DNA from 2 places in the Pseudactinotalea sp. Z1748 genome. Region 2 is predicted to be linked to the other one. Evidence: predicted binding sites of a transcription regulator. Region 2 holds the regulator's gene; the other holds the start of a gene.
The links. Region 2 encodes LexA, which represses DNA repair genes until DNA is damaged. Its sites were predicted from a motif close to TCGAACANNTGTTCGA; they were not measured.

Region 1: the regulator LexA is predicted to act here: its motif matches at 4,107-4,122, upstream of ACO0LU_RS02695 (DUF222 domain-containing protein).

Annotation. Positions count from the first base shown of each region.
Region 1 is NZ_JBMPQB010000001.1:562,710-570,142, reverse strand. Features, by position in the region: gene ACO0LU_RS02705 (methyltransferase domain-containing protein) at 1-805, shown strand, start outside; gene ACO0LU_RS02700 (chromate transporter) at 811-2,178, shown strand; gene ACO0LU_RS02695 (DUF222 domain-containing protein) at 2,238-4,073, opposite strand; gene ACO0LU_RS02690 (BTAD domain-containing putative transcriptional regulator) at 4,225-7,206, shown strand; gene ACO0LU_RS02685 (hypothetical protein) at 7,163-7,433, opposite strand, start outside.
Region 2 is NZ_JBMPQB010000004.1:158,718-166,150, forward strand. Features, by position in the region: gene hflX (GTPase HflX) at 1-559, shown strand, start outside; gene ACO0LU_RS10770 (ATP-dependent DNA helicase) at 556-2,625, shown strand; gene ACO0LU_RS10775 (metallophosphoesterase family protein) at 2,622-4,298, shown strand; gene lexA (transcriptional repressor LexA) at 4,276-5,013, opposite strand; gene ACO0LU_RS10785 (LysM peptidoglycan-binding domain-containing protein) at 5,387-5,890, shown strand; gene nrdR (transcriptional regulator NrdR) at 5,993-6,463, shown strand; gene ACO0LU_RS10795 (DUF5302 domain-containing protein) at 6,579-6,776, shown strand; gene serA (phosphoglycerate dehydrogenase) at 6,809-7,433, opposite strand, start outside.

The DNA.
Region 1 (7,433 bases), on a different contig from region 2:
CGTGCCCGAGGCCCTGCTCACCACCTGGCGGGCCGAGGAGACCGGCCCGGCCCAGGGGTGGGACTTCTCCGCGCTGGTCGGCCGGGTGGAGGAGTCCGGGGTTCCATGGGACCTCGATGTTCTCTACCGCGAGCGCCTCGCCGGCGCCCGGTCGGTCCTGGACATGGGCACCGGTGGGGGCGAGCACCTGTTGCGGTTCGTCGACCACCTGCCCACCGACACCATCGCCACCGAGGGCTGGGAGCCGAACGTGCCGATCGCCCGGGCGTCACTGGCCCGCCACGGGATGGAACTGGTGGTCTTCGCCCAGCCCAACGATGCGCCCGACCCGGTTCCGATGCCCTTTCCCGACGCTCGTTTCGACCTGGTGCTGAACCGGCACGAGTCCTACCACCCGCTGGAGGTGGCCCGGGTCCTGCGCCCCGGGGGGTACTTCCTCACCCAGCAGGTGGACGTCCGCGAGTTCGGTGAGGTCCGTGAGGCCTTGGGCGTGGGACCGCACGCTCCGGGCGTGACCTACGGGGTGCTGCGGGAGTGCCTGCTCCGGGCTGATCTGGAGATCGTCGACGGTTCCGAGTCGGTGGGCCACTACGCGTTCGCCGACATCGCCGCCCTGGTGGCCTACCTGCAGTTGATCCCCTGGCAGGCCCCGGCCGACTTCACCGTGGACCGCTATGCGCAGGCCTTGTACTCCCTGCACCAGCGCGGCCCGGCCCGGGGTGAACCGCTGCTCGCGGAGCGGCGCCGGTTCTGGCTGCTCGCACGCAAGCCTGCGCCTGCTCCCGAGCCGGTCGAGGACCATTGACACCCGTGGCTAACCCTGCCTCGGCGCGTTCGGGCGGTTCAGTGCCGGAGGTGTTCTGGATCTTCTTGCGCCTGGGTCTGACCAGTTTCGGCGGGCCGGTGGCGCACCTGGGCTTCTTCCGCACCGAGTTCGTCCAGCGCCGCCGGTGGTTCACCGACACCGCTTACGCCGACCTGGTGGCGCTGTGCCAGTTTCTACCCGGACCGGCCTCCAGCCAGGTGGGCATGGCGATAGGGCTGCAGCGGGCCGGTGCGGCCGGGCTAGTGGCAGCGTGGCTGGGGTTCACGCTTCCCTCGGCGGTTGTGTTGGTGGCCTTCGCCTTCGGTGTGCAGGCCCTCGATGCCTTCGGGCAGGGGTGGCTGGCCGGGCTGAAGGCCGCCGCCGCAGCCGTGGTGGCCCACGCCGTCCTGGGCATGGCGCGCACTCTGACTCCCGACCTTCGCCGCGCCCTCATCGCGGCGACGGCCCTCGTCGCCGTCCTGGCTGTGCCGCACCCGCTGGTGCAGGTCGGCGTCATCGTGGTGGCCGGGCTGCTGGGGCTGATCGTACTTCCCCGCGATTTCGGGGCGGAGGCCGACGAGGATGCCTCCGAGGTTGTCGAGGATGCCATCGAGTCCGGCCGGGACGACGCCGGTCCCGGTGGCGACAACGCAGGGGCGGGTCGGGACACCGCCGGATCCGGCCGGGCACGTGCGACCGACGGGCACAGCAGCGCCAGTGGCGGTCGGCGCGGGGCGACCAACGGGCACCGCAGCGTCGGGGGGCGCCGCATGCTGCCGGCGGTGAGCCTGGGCCTGTTCGCGCTGTTACTGGCTGCCCTGCCCCTGTTGGCCCGGTGGAGCGGCCACGGTGTGGTGGAGATGGCCGATGTGTATTACCGCACCGGCGCCTTGGTCTTCGGTGGCGGGCACGTGGTGCTCCCGCTGTTGCAGACCCAGGTGGTGACCACCGGAATGGTGGATACTGAGGCGTTCCTGGCCGGTTACGGCGCCGCGCAGGCGGTGCCCGGCCCCCTGTTCACCTTCGCGGCCTACCTGGGCGCAGCGAGTTCGGTGCCACCGTCGGGCATCCTCGGTGCGGCGGTCGCGCTGGTGTCGATTTTCCTGCCCTCGGCGCTACTGGTGCTGGCGCTGCTGCCGTATTGGGACCGGTTGCGCCGTCGGATCCGGGTGCGCCGGGCGCTGGCCGGGGTGAACGCCGGCGTGGTCGGGCTGCTCGCGGCGGCCTTGGTGAACCCGGTGATCACCCAGGGCATCACGACCCTGTGGGGGCTGGTGATCGCGCTGGCCGCGTTCGCCGCATTGGCATGGTGGAAGGCCCCCTCCTGGGCGGTGGTGCTACTGGCAGCACTGGCGGGGTTCGCGCTTCTGTGAGTCGCGGACATCCCGCTCGGGCTCAGGGGCGGATGGTTGTTTCCCCTCACGGCCCGGGCTCAGAATGGCGGCGGGTCGGTGCTGGTCGGGAACTCGCCTGGGTCGCTGGTGGCGGGAGGCTCCGCGGGCAGGTCGAGTGAGGCGGGCGGACCGGGTAAGTCGGGCGAGCCGGGCACATCGTGATGGTTCGCCGAGCCGGCCGAGCCGGTTGGGTCAGGCCGATCCGGCGGGTCTGGCGGTTGCAGCCCGGCGAGGATGGTGGTGATGTCCTCGGCGCGTTCGGCGCAATCACAGGCGCCGGGCCGGGCATGGGCGGGGGTCCGGCACTTCGCTCGTGCCCATTCGACTTCGCTGACTACCCCGGGTGATAGCGGGGCGGACCCGGTGAACAGTTCGGGTTGGTCGGCGTGCTCGACACGCATCGTCTGGAGTTGCCGATGCAGGACCGGTAACTCGTGGGCGGGGTCGACGACCTGCGCGGCGCGGGTGTAGGTGTAGCCGAGCGGGGAGGTCCAGCGGGTGTCGCCGGTGGCCGGCTCACGAGTGATGCGCCAGGCTCCGGCGGTCTTCAGCCCGTGGTGGCGTGCGCACAACAGGTGCAGGTTGCCCTGATGCGTCTGTGCCCACGCCGGCCGGTCGAAGGTGAAAGGAACGATGTGGTCGATCTGGCAGCGGCGTCCTGGCTGGCGACAGGTCGGGAACCTGCAGGTGACATCACGGGCGAGGATGAACTCCCGTAGCGTCGCGCCGGGCTGGTAGGAGTCGCACGCGAGAACCCCCATCGCGGCTAACGCTGCCGCCGGATCGTCATGGACGCCCGGCCGCGATGGGACGCGCTCCGGCGCGGCTCGCCGCTGGGCAGCCCGCTCCCCTGTGGTGTGCTGTGCTGCCGCCGGCGGCGGTTGTGCGGTGCCATCGACCGGGTCGGTGGGCAGAACCTGGCTGGTGACCTCGACGGTGCCGACGAGATGACGGATGATGTCGGCGGACAACGGCCCGTGCCCGGCCAGGTATCCCGGAGCATCGTCGTGGCCGTCCAGGGTGGATTGGGCCACGGTGAAGACCATCTGCGGGCGCTTACGGTGCTGCGTGGGAACCTCCTGCCCGTCGGGGGTGGTCCCGCTACTGAGAATCTGTCGGATGATCGCCATGAACGCGTCCACCCGCCGGGCGGCGATCGGACGCTCATCCTCCGGACCGTCCTTCACCGCCAGCGCGTCGAGCACACTCATCGCCGCAGCCGCGTCCACGGCCGGTAGGTAGAACGTCAGGTACGCCATCCCATCCTCGGCCGGCTCGGCGCGCACATACCGGTCCTTGACCGCTTCTTCGTGGCGCGCCTGGGCATTATCGGCATCCACCGCCAATGCCGCCGCCTGCAACCGGTGCCGCAGTTGGCCCACGGTCAACCCCGGCGCATCCGGCAGGATCGTTCGGTGGATCGCCCGCCCCTGCCCCGGCGGCAACGTCTTGACCGCATCGAGGAACACCCGGGCTTTGGGGAGGTCGATCTCGCCACCGAGTAAGGCGAAGTGCACCTCTGAGTACTGATCCAACGCCGCGGCACGATCCAACCGTCCCTCGGCCGCCCGGGTCGACAGCGCCATCCGTGCCGCGATCTCCTCACCCCAGCCCGACCGCGAAGGGACCTGTAACAGGGCCTGCAGGATCTCGGACTCGATCCCGTCGATGTTGGACCGCAACTGTGCGCACGCGGCGGCCATCTCGATCAGCACGCCCGGCTCATCCGGGGCCGCATCGAGGTAGGTCTTCAGTCGCTTGAACCGCTCCCACCCGGTCAGCGGCGCACCCAGGTACCGGGCGGCCGCCTCTCGTGCCGCCGGACCCCGCCCAGGGACGGAGTACCCCGGACTCGACGCCGATGTGGTGGACATGAAGACCACGCTAGACCCGACCACCGACATTCCTCGAACGTGCGTATGACCATGGATTGGTCTGCCCTCCGTCGGATCTCGGCACGACACCACCTCGCGATCAGCGCCCGTTCCCTGCCCCCGGAGCAGTCCGACATGCTTGAATCGAGTGATGAGCAAGAGCGGCGGTGACGTGCACATCGCGCTGCTCGGGCCGCTCCAGGTCTGGATCGACGGCGAACAACGGCCGATCACCGGGCCGATCCGGCGGGCGCTGCTGGCGGTGCTCGCCCAGCATCCGGGCGAGGTGCTGAGCGTGGACCTGCTGTGCGAACTCGTCTGGGACGGTGCCCCGCCGGCGACAGCGGAAAGCGCGTTGCGGGTGCACGTGTCCCATCTGCGCAAGATGCTCGGCCGACCCGATCTGCTCGAGCGGATCGGCACCGGGTACCGGCTCGCGATCACCCGGGATCAGGTCGATATCGCCGGATTCGACCAACACACCAGATCCGGCCGGGAGGCCCTCCACTCCGGCGACCTGCAACGGGCCGGACACGAACTAGGGGCGGCGAAGGGCCTCTGGCGGGGCCTGCCGCTGGCCGATGTCCGCTCCGGCGCCACCGCCGAGATCGAGCGGATACTGACCCAGCGCAGCGAACTCAACGTGGACCTGGCCGAACTGCAGATGCGCACCCAGGGCGCGAATGCCGACACCGGCGATCTGTCCGCACTCACCGTGGAGCGCCCGTTCGACGAACGCGTCTGGAGTCTGCTGATCACTGCCCAGTACTGGAACGGGCGGCAGGGTGATGCCCTGCAGACGTACCACCGCGCCGTGGCGGCGCTGGATGAGGAGCTGGGCGTGCAACCCACCGCCGCGCTGCGCCGGCTCCAGGAGCAGATCCTGCGGCACGATCTGGCGTTGGATCCACCGGCCGCTGCGAACGTGGACCTGCCCGTGTTCGCGACCTCCTTCGTCGGTCGATCCGCCGAGATCGAGGCACTCACTGCCCTGGTCGGCCGGCACCGCATCGTCACCCTCACCGGCTTGGGCGGGGTGGGCAAGACGCGGCTGAGCGTGGCCACGGCGCAGGCGGCCGCGGCTCGCTTCAGCCACGGCGTCGTCTTCGCCTCGTTCGAAGCCCTGGAGGATCCCGCACTGGTTCCCTCCGCCGTCGCTGCCGCTCTGGGCACTACCGCTGCCACCGTCGAGGAGGTTGCGGATGCGCTCGACACCAGGGAACAACTGCTCGTGCTCGACAACTGCGAGGACGTGGCCGAGGCGGTGGCGGACATGGTGTCGCGGCTGCTCGCCGCCTGCCCCCGGGTACGGGTCCTCGCCACCAGCAGGGTCCCGTTGAACGTCATCGGTGAATCGGTGTGGGTCACGCCCATGCTGGAGGTCTCCGGGGACGGGCCGGGCGCATCGGAGGCGGTGCGGCTGTTCCTGGAGCGAGCACGCCAGGCAGGCCCCAGCACCGTGTTGCCGGACCCCGACGACCCGCGCCTGCAGGAGGTGGCTGCCCTGCTCGGCGGCCTCCCGCTGGCGATCGAACTGGCCGCCGCCCAGTGCGGCGTGCTCACCGTCTCGGACGTGATCGGTCAGTTGCAGCGGAATCTGGGTTCGGCCGCCTCGGAGCGGGACCGGCCCAGCCGGCACCAGTCCATGGAGGTGGCACTGACCGGGACGCTGGAGCACCTGCGGCCCGCGGCCCGGGAGTTGCTGAGTCGCATGCGCATCTTCCGCAGTCCGGTAGGCGTCGAGGCGATCGAGGCGGTCTGCTCCGGCACGGCGGTGCCGGCCGGGGACGTTCCCAGGCTCCTCGCCGAACTCGCGCACGCGGCCGTGGTGGTCGCCGACCTCAGCGGTGAACGCGGCCGGTACTCGTTACTGCCCCCGGTACGCCGTTCGGCGCCACAGGTGCTCTCTCGCATGGGTCATGCCCCACCGGAACTGCAGACCCGCCATCTGGAGTACCTGGACCATCAGGTCCGGGAAGCCGTGACGCACGTGGGCGGCCCCGGCGAGGCGTCGGCACTGGCCGGCCTGAGTGAACTGGATGCGGACCTTCGTGCAGGGTTGGCCCACGCGGTGCAGACCGATCCACAGCGGGGCCTGTCGATGGCGGCGGGGCTGTCGCCCTTCTGGATGCGGCGACGCATGCATACCGAGGGGCGCCGGTGGTTGCGCCAGCTCCTCGAGGCGGGCGACGACGCCGACCCGGCCGTGCGAGGGGCCGCCCTGCACGCCGCCGGTGGCCTGGCCTGGGACGACGGCGACCGGTCCGCTGCAGAGAAACTGCTGCACCAGGCGTGGCAGGTCCGCAAGAGTCTGGGGGACAAGGCCGGGCAGGCCCTGACCCTGAACAACATGGCCGGGGTGGCCTCGGACCGGGGCGACCACGCGGGCGCGTATGAGATGTGGAGCCGTGCCCACGGCCTGTTCGTGGAAAGCGCCCACGCCCTCGGCACAGCCGCCACCGAACTCAATCGCGGCATCGCCGCGCACAAACTGGCTCGGCTCGACGAGGCCTCAGCGCATCTGGAGAGCGCCCGGACCGCTTACTACGACCTGGGCAGCACCCACATGGAGGCGATGGCGCTGGAACGTCTCGCCGGGATCGAGGCTGAACGTGGGCAGCATCGGGCGGCCATGATCCTGACCCGCTCCGCGCAGGCGATCTACGCCGACGTCGGTTCACCGGAGCAGCAGGCGCGGTTGGGCTGGCAGCGCGCGCTGCGGCACCGCGCCCTGGGTGAGGAGACCGAGGCGAGGGAACTGGTGCGGACGGTCGCCCAGGCCGTGGTCGCCGATGAACTACTCGACGCCTGGTGGGTCTCCGGCCTGATCGAGATCAGCGCAGCGCTCGAGGCGCCCGAACGACCCGCGCACGCCGCCGGGCTGCTTGGGGTGGCCCGCCGGCACCGCGAGCGCAGCGGACATGGAGCCGACCCCACCACGGTGCCCGATCTGCCGGCTGTGCTCACCCGCCTCGGTGAGGTGCTCGGGCCCGAGCACCTCACCGAGGAGATGGCAGTGCGTGGCGTGCGATCGGTAGCGGTGGTGGTGGCCGAGATCGCCGGCCTCAGCCGGCAACCGGACCTGCCGATCAGCGCTCGGACAGCAGCACGGCCGGCTCCTCGACCATCGTGAACTCCATCGGCACCTGGTTCTCGGCGAACTGGTTATCCGATGTGATGGGCTCGTAGTCGAGCACCAGGGTGTACTCACCGGCGTAGTCCTCATGGACGGGTAGCCCGGTGAGCGAGACTGTGGTTCCGCCCCCGGGGACGCAGCCGCGGTCACTCATGCCCAGGTCGACGGTGTCGGTGCCATCGGAGGTCAGCAACGCGAAGTTGTTCCCCGCGCCCCGGCTCCAG
Region 2 (7,433 bases):
CCCCACCGTGCGGCGCACCGAGACCCCGGACGGGCGCACCTACACCCTGGCCGACACCGTCGGGTTCGTGCGGAGCCTGCCCACCCAGCTCGTCGAGGCTTTCCGCTCCACGCTGGAGGAGGTTGCCGAGGCCGACGTGATCGTGCACGTGGTGGACGCTTCCCACCCCGATCCCGCCGGTCAGATCGCCGCGGTGCGCGACGTGCTGCGGGAGATCGAGGGCAGTTCGGAGATCCCCGAACTCGTAGCGCTGAACAAGGCCGACCTTGCCGATGCCGAGACCATCGCCGCGCTACGCACCCGCGAGCCGGGCGCCGTCGCCGTCTCCGCGCGCACCGGCGCGGGCATCGGGGAACTGCGCGAACACATCGCCGCCGAACTTCCCCGCCCGGCGGTGGAGGTGGACGTGGTGGTGCCCTATGAGCGCGGCGATCTGGTGCACCGGGCCCACGTGGCCGGAGAGGTGATCAGTACCGAACACACCGAGGACGGGACCCGGCTGCACGCACGGGTCGACGGGGCGCTGGCGGCAGACCTGGATGCTGCCGTCGGCGGATGAGCCCCGACGACGCCGGCCGCGACGCGGGCGGTACTGTTCCAACCGACGACGACGTGAGCCGTCCCGATCCGCCATCGCACCTGGATACCGTGCTCGATGAGGTCATCGCCGCGATGGGCGGCGCCCGCCGGGAGGGCCAGCACCAGATGGCCACCGAGGTGGCCGCCGCGCTGGCTGGCGCCGAGCACCTCCTCGTCCAGGCCGGCACCGGCACCGGCAAGTCGTTGGCGTACCTGATCCCGGCCCTGCTGCACGCGGTCAGCAATGACGAACGGACCATCATCTCCACCGCCACCCTGGCCCTGCAGCGCCAGGTGCTCGGGCACGACCTGCCGCTTGCCGCGGAGTCCCTACGGCGGCACCTGCCCAGGGAGCCCCAGGTGGCGCTGCTGAAGGGCTGGCACAACTACCTGTGCCTGCACAAGGTGGCCGGCGGCTACCCGTCCGACGATGAGGGCACCCTCTTCGATGCCGCAGCCGCGGCCCCCTCGGCCGCGGAGGAGCACCCCGAGGGACAGGACGACTCCTTGGGCGGACAGGTGCTGTTGTTGCGCAGGTGGGCCGAGGAGACCAGCACCGGGGACCGCGACGATCTGGTGCCCGGGGTCAGCGACCGGGCCTGGCGGCAGGTCTCTCTCACCTCCCTGGAGTGCCTGGGGCAACGCTGCCCGCTGCTGACCGACTGCTTCCCCGAACACGCCCGCCGCGCCGCCCGTGAGGCGGACCTGGTGGTGACCAACCACGCGATGCTGGGGATCGCCGCCTCGGGTTCCCCGAAGGTGCTGCCCGAACACCAGGTGCTCATCGTGGACGAGGCGCATGAACTCGCCGACCGGGTCACCGCCCAGGCCACGGTGGAGTTGTCCGCCGCGTCCGTGGAACGCACCGCCCGGCTGGCCCGCCGCCACGCCGGGATCGCGCTGTCCGCCCTGGAGGATGCCGCCACCCATCTGCGCACCAACCTTGGTCTGGTGCCCGAGGGCCGCCTGCCCCAGGGCCTGCCGGCCGAACTGGTGCCCACGGTGCGCTCCATCGCCGAGGCGTGCCGGGAGGCGATGACGGCGGTGCGCACCGAGCAGACCCAGGGCCAGGGCAAGGCCGAGGAAGCCGGTGGCCGAGCCATGGCGACGTCGGCGCTGCTAGTGCTGTTCGAGATCGCCGACCGCCTGCTCTCCGACAGTGTGGCGGAGCGGATCGACGTGCTCTGGTGCGAGCGCGGGCGCGCACCGGGGGAGGGTTCGCGGCTGAAGATCGCACCGCTGGACGTGGCCGGCCCGATCGCCTCCGAACTCTTCGCCGAGCGGGCCGCAGTGCTCACCTCGGCCACCCTCGCCCTCGGTGGTACCTTCGACCACGCCGTGCGCAGCGTCGGGATGGGCTTCGGGCCCCACCGGGCCGTGCAGGTGTCCTCCCCGTTCGACTATGGCAAGCAGGGCATCCTCTACGTGGCCTCGCACCTGCCGCCGCCGGGCCGCGACGGCACGGCCCAGGAGGCCCTGGACGAACTCGCCGGACTGATCGAGGCCGCCGGCGGGCGCACCCTCGGGCTGTTCTCCTCCCGGCGCGGTGCGCAGGCTGCGGCCGAGGCGCTGCGGGAGCGGCTGGACACCGAGATCTTGTTACAGGGCGAGGACTCGATTCCGGCCCTGGTGCGCCGGTTCTCCGCCGAACCCGCCACCTCCCTGTTCGGCACATTGTCGCTGTGGCAGGGCGTCGACGTGCCGGGGGAGGCCTGCCAGCTGGTGGTCATCGACCGGATCCCGTTCCCGCGCCCCGATGACCCGATCCGCCAGGCGCGCCAGGAGGTGGTGGCTGCCGGAGGTGGCAACGGCTTCATGGCGGTGGCTGCCAGCCACGCGGCTCTGCTGTTGGCCCAGGGCGCGGGCCGGCTGGTGCGTGGGGTGGCCGATCGTGGCGTGGTGGCTGTGCTCGACCCCCGGCTGCGAACGGCGCGCTACGGCAGTTTCCTGGCCAAGTCGCTCCCGCCGCTGTGGCCCACCACCGACGGTGACCTGGTCCGGGCCGCGCTGCGCAGGCTGTCCGGTGGTGGGGAGGCACCGGCATGACGTTCGGTTTCCGCGTCCGGCCCTACCTGCACGCACCGAGCAGCACCGGCATGACGATCATCTGGTTCTCCCACACCGATGAACCCGGAGAAGTCGTTGTGACCGGACCGGGCGCGCCCGGGCCGGTCACGTCCCGGCCCGAGGCCCTCGACGTGTTGAGCCCTACCGAGGCCGAGCGCACCGAACTCATCGAGGGTCTGGCGCCCGGCTCCTGGCTGTACCCGGACGGGAACGTCCGCCACGTCGTCGTCCTGACCGGATTGCGGCCACACACGCGGTACGCCTACACGGTCACCCAGGACGGCGAGCAGCACCGTGCCGCCTTCCGCACCGCTCCCACCGACGGGTCCTGGCAGCAGATTCACCTGGTGGCGCTCTCGGACTCCGAGACCGCACCGGCCGGGCGGGTGACGCATCGCTCCTGGCCGGCCGGCCCCGGCGGGGAGTCCCGCCCCGACCCGCACGGCTTGTGGCGGGAGGTCTTCGGCGTGGCGGAGCACACCGCCGGCCGGCCCGTCCTGCGCTACCCGCTCACCAAGACGGAGGGCTACCGGGCGGTGGTGAGCATGATCGCCCAGGAGGAGGCGGACCTGATCCTGCATCCCGGTGACCTGGTCGGCGGCGGGGGCTACCAGCCCGCCTGGGATGAGTTCTTCACGATCAACGCCCCCTCGGGCCTGCTCTCGCGGGCACCGCTCCTGCCTGCGCTGGGAAACTGGGAGAACTTCGGCGCCCGCAACGGCCGGTACGGCACGCCGTCGGACCGTTCCCCGGTGGTGCGGGCCCGGGCCAAGTACCACGCCCACTTCCCGGGCCCGGACGGGGCGAGGGGCCGGGGCTACTACCGCCTCGACCACGGACCACTCACGATCCTGACGCTGGACTCCTCGAACGGCGAGCCCGACGACCATCGGTCCCGGTACGCCCAGCCCCTCACCGGACGGGCCTACCGAGGCCCGGGCGCCGATACCCAGGACCACTTCACCGCAGCGGAGTACACCGCCGCCGGTGGCACGGACCTGAACGACATCGCCCCCGGCAGGCCGCAGTGGCGCTGGGCCGAGGAGAATCTGGCCGACGCCCGGGCGCAGGGCCGGATCATCCTGGTCCAGTTCCACCACGTGCCCTACTCCAGCGGCGCGCACGGCCTACCGATGGATCACGAGTTCTCTACCGGCCAGGGCGGGACCCCGATGCGCAGGTTCCATCGGATGTTCAGTGAATTCGGCGTGGCCGCGGTGCTCTGCGGGCACAGTGAACTGTTCGAGCGCTCGGTAGTGCCCGACGGCGACGAAGGCTCACCCGGGGTGCTCTACTACGACGTCGGTGTGGCCGGGGACAGCCTGGGTGGCGAACTGCGAGGGGGTGATGGGGAGCTCCTGCGGTACAACCCGCACCGGGCCTGGACGGCCGACCAGGACGCTCCGGAGCGCTGGGAGGTGGCCGGCGACGGCAACCCGGTGCTGCGTGAGGGTGGCAAGCACTACGGCTACCTGGACATCAATCTCGAGCGCACCGGGACCGGAGCCCGGTTGACGCTGCAGCCGATCCACGCCTTCCCGGTCCTGGACTCGCACTACCGGGTGCTTCGGATCGAGCGACGCACCTACGACGACGAGGTGTGCCTGCGGATCGGACCGGACGGGCGGGTCACACCGAGCGCAGGACGCTGACCACCCGGCCCAGGATCTGGGCGTCGGATCCCTCGATCGGGGAGTAGGCGGAGTTGGCCGGCATCAGCCAGACCTCGCCCTCGGTGCGCTTGAGCGTCTTGACCGTGGCCTCACCGTCGATCATCGCCGCGACGATCTCACCGTTCTCGGCCACCGGCTGCTGACGCACCACGACGAAGTCGCCGTCGCAGATCGCGGCGTCGATCATCGAGTCGCCGGTGACCTTGAGCAGGAACAGGTCGCCGTCGCCGACCAATTGGCGCGGCAGCGGAAAGACGTCCTCCACCGACTGCTCGGCCAGCACCGGGCCGCCCGCTGCGATCCGCCCGACCACCGGGACGTAACTGGGCGAGGCGTCCACCTGCTCCTCGGAGTCGGTGCTGAAGAACTGTTTCGGGCCGCGGGCCGAAGCCGGTGCCGGGCTCTCTTGCGCCGGAGCCGTGCCGTGGGGATCCAGGATCTCGATCGCGCGGGTGGAGATCGGGTCCCGGCGCAGGTACCCCTTCTCCTCCAGGACCTGGAGCTGGTACTTCACCGATGACGGGCTGGCCAGGCCCACGGCGGTGCCGATCTCGCGCATCGTCGGCGGGTACCCCTTGGTCTCGATATTGGTGCGGATCGAGTCCATGATCCGCTGTTGCCGGGCGGTCAGACCGGGGGAGTGGCCGGTCTGGTCCGGGTGCTGCTGGCTGGCGTCCTTGGGTCCCTCGGCCATCGTGTCCTCCTGCGGTTCGGTGCGGTTGCGAGCGGCTCTGCCATGGTCCCGTCACCGCGATGTCAGGGGTCGGTGGTGGGGTGTTCCCCATGACGTTCCCAAGCCTAGGCGTTACGGCGCCGAACAGGAAACATCTGTTCGACTGGCGTGTCGACTCTATCGAACGGCTGTGTTACTGTCCATACATGTGTTCGCAGAACATCAGTTCGAGGATCGGCCGGTTGCCAGTCCCGGACGTGGCCCGAGGAGTAATCCGATGAGTGCACTGGCGATCCACCCCAGCACCTCGACCCGGCGGGCAGCCCTGCGGCGGTCGCGGACGCGCCCCTGCGGGCACGCCGGACCTGCACGTAACTCGACCTGTCACCTCAGCGTGGTTCCCGCAGTCTCCTCGGCACCCGGAGCGGCTTCGGCCCCGGAGGCCCCGAAGGCTGCGCCGCAGCGCGACGGGCTGAGTGCCCTCGTACCCCAGCGGACCGAGGGCTCGGTCGGCCGGACCCGTCCCGTGACGCCCCTGGTGGCAGCACCGGTTCGCCCGGCGGCACCGGTTCGCCCGGCTGCACCGGTTCGCCCGGCCAGGGCGCGCGAACACGCCCCCCTGCGGCTGACCACCCGCGGACGGCGGGTACTGGTCGCGCTTGGCTTCGCGCTGGCGATCGCCGTGGGCGGTGGGCTCGGCACCCTGCTGGCCCCGGATGCGCAGACGCCGGCCGAGGTCTCCACCGTGGTGGTCCAGCCGGGCGAGAGCCTGTGGGTGATCGCGAGTGAGATCGCCGATCCGGGGCAGGACCTGCGCCAGGTGGTGGAGACCATCCGCGGCATGAACGGGCTGGAGCACTCCACCGTGCACGCCGGCCAGGAGTTGAGCGTCCCGTAGGGCTGAGGAACCCGCTGGAGGGCGACGTCCCACACCGGTAGCCATATGTGGCATTGTGTGTGCACCGAGCACGCCGTCACCAAGCCGGGAAGGGACGCGCCGATGCATTGCCCGTACTGCCGTAACCCCGACTCGCGGGTGGTGGACTCCCGCACCGCCGACGATGGCGGCAGTATCCGCCGCCGGCGGCACTGTCCCGAGTGCTCGCGCCGCTTCACCACGGTGGAGAGCACCAGCCTCACGGTGATCAAGCGATCGGGGGCGATGGAGCCGTTCAGCCGGGAGAAGGTCGTGGCCGGGGTGAGCAAGGCGTGTCAGGGTCGCCCGGTCTCCGCCGATGACCTGGCGCTGCTGGCCCAGCAGGTGGAGGAGTCCATCCGCGCCACCGGCGTGGCCGAGATCGACTCCCACGAGGTCGGTTTGGCGACGCTGGGGCCGCTGCGGGCGCTGGACGAGGTGGCGTACCTGCGCTTTGCCAGCGTCTACCAGAACTTCACCTCCCTCGAGGACTTCGAGGCTGCGATCACCGCGTTGAAGTTGGACCGCAATCCTGCCTCGGAGCAGTACGCCTGAGGTTGCATGGCCGGGGGTTTATCCGCTGGCGTGTTCGCGCCGGACCCGGCAAGGTTGCGGATGAGCCACCCCGGGACGAGGTCCCGGTCCGTGGTGAGTTCAGGGAGGACTGTTGATGTCATCGAAGAAGAACGGATCCGAAAGCCCCGATCGGCTGATGGCCGATGCCAAGGCGAAGATGCGCGAGGCGCTCGATCGCAAGAACGCGGGTGAGCACCCCACCGCAGATGGAGTCCGGAACACCGGGTCGGTGCACGGGCCGGAGGTGGTCGGCGAGCCCAAACGGACGTTCCGGCCGCGTAAGACCGGCTGAGTTCCTCGCTCGGTGCCCGGTCCGAAGGGTGCCTAGACCGACCCGTTGAGTTCGCGGACACTGATGGTGCCCTCGATCTCACGAAGGTGGTCCCTTGCCTGCCGCGGCAGGGTGCCGCTGATGTCGGTCACCGAGTAACCCACGTCACCGGTGGTGGCGAGCATCTGGGAATCGATGTTCGCCCCACCGGAGGACAACGCCTGGTTCACCGCGGCCAGCACGCCGGGCACGTTCCGGTGCAGGTGGGCGATGCGCTGGCGACCCGGCCCGGGCGTGTCCAACGTGAGCCTGGGCAGGTTCACGCTCAGGGCTGTGGAGCCCGAGCGCATGTAGTCGCGGAGTTTTCCGGCCACGAACACCCCGATGTCCTGCTGCGCCTCCTCGGTGGAGCCGCCCACGTGCGGGGTCAGGATCACGTTGGGCAGCCCACGCAGTTCGGATTCGAACGGGTCGCCGTTGCGCTTGGGCTCGTCGGGGAAGACATCCACCGCGGCGCCGGCCAGATCCCCGGCCCTGATCGCATCGCGCAGGTGGGCATAGTCCACCAGGAACCCGCGGGAGAGGTTGAGGAAGATGGCACCGTGCTTCATCCTGGCGAACTGCGCCGGCCCGAACATCCCGGCGTTACCGGCCCGGCCGTCGACATGCAGGGTGACC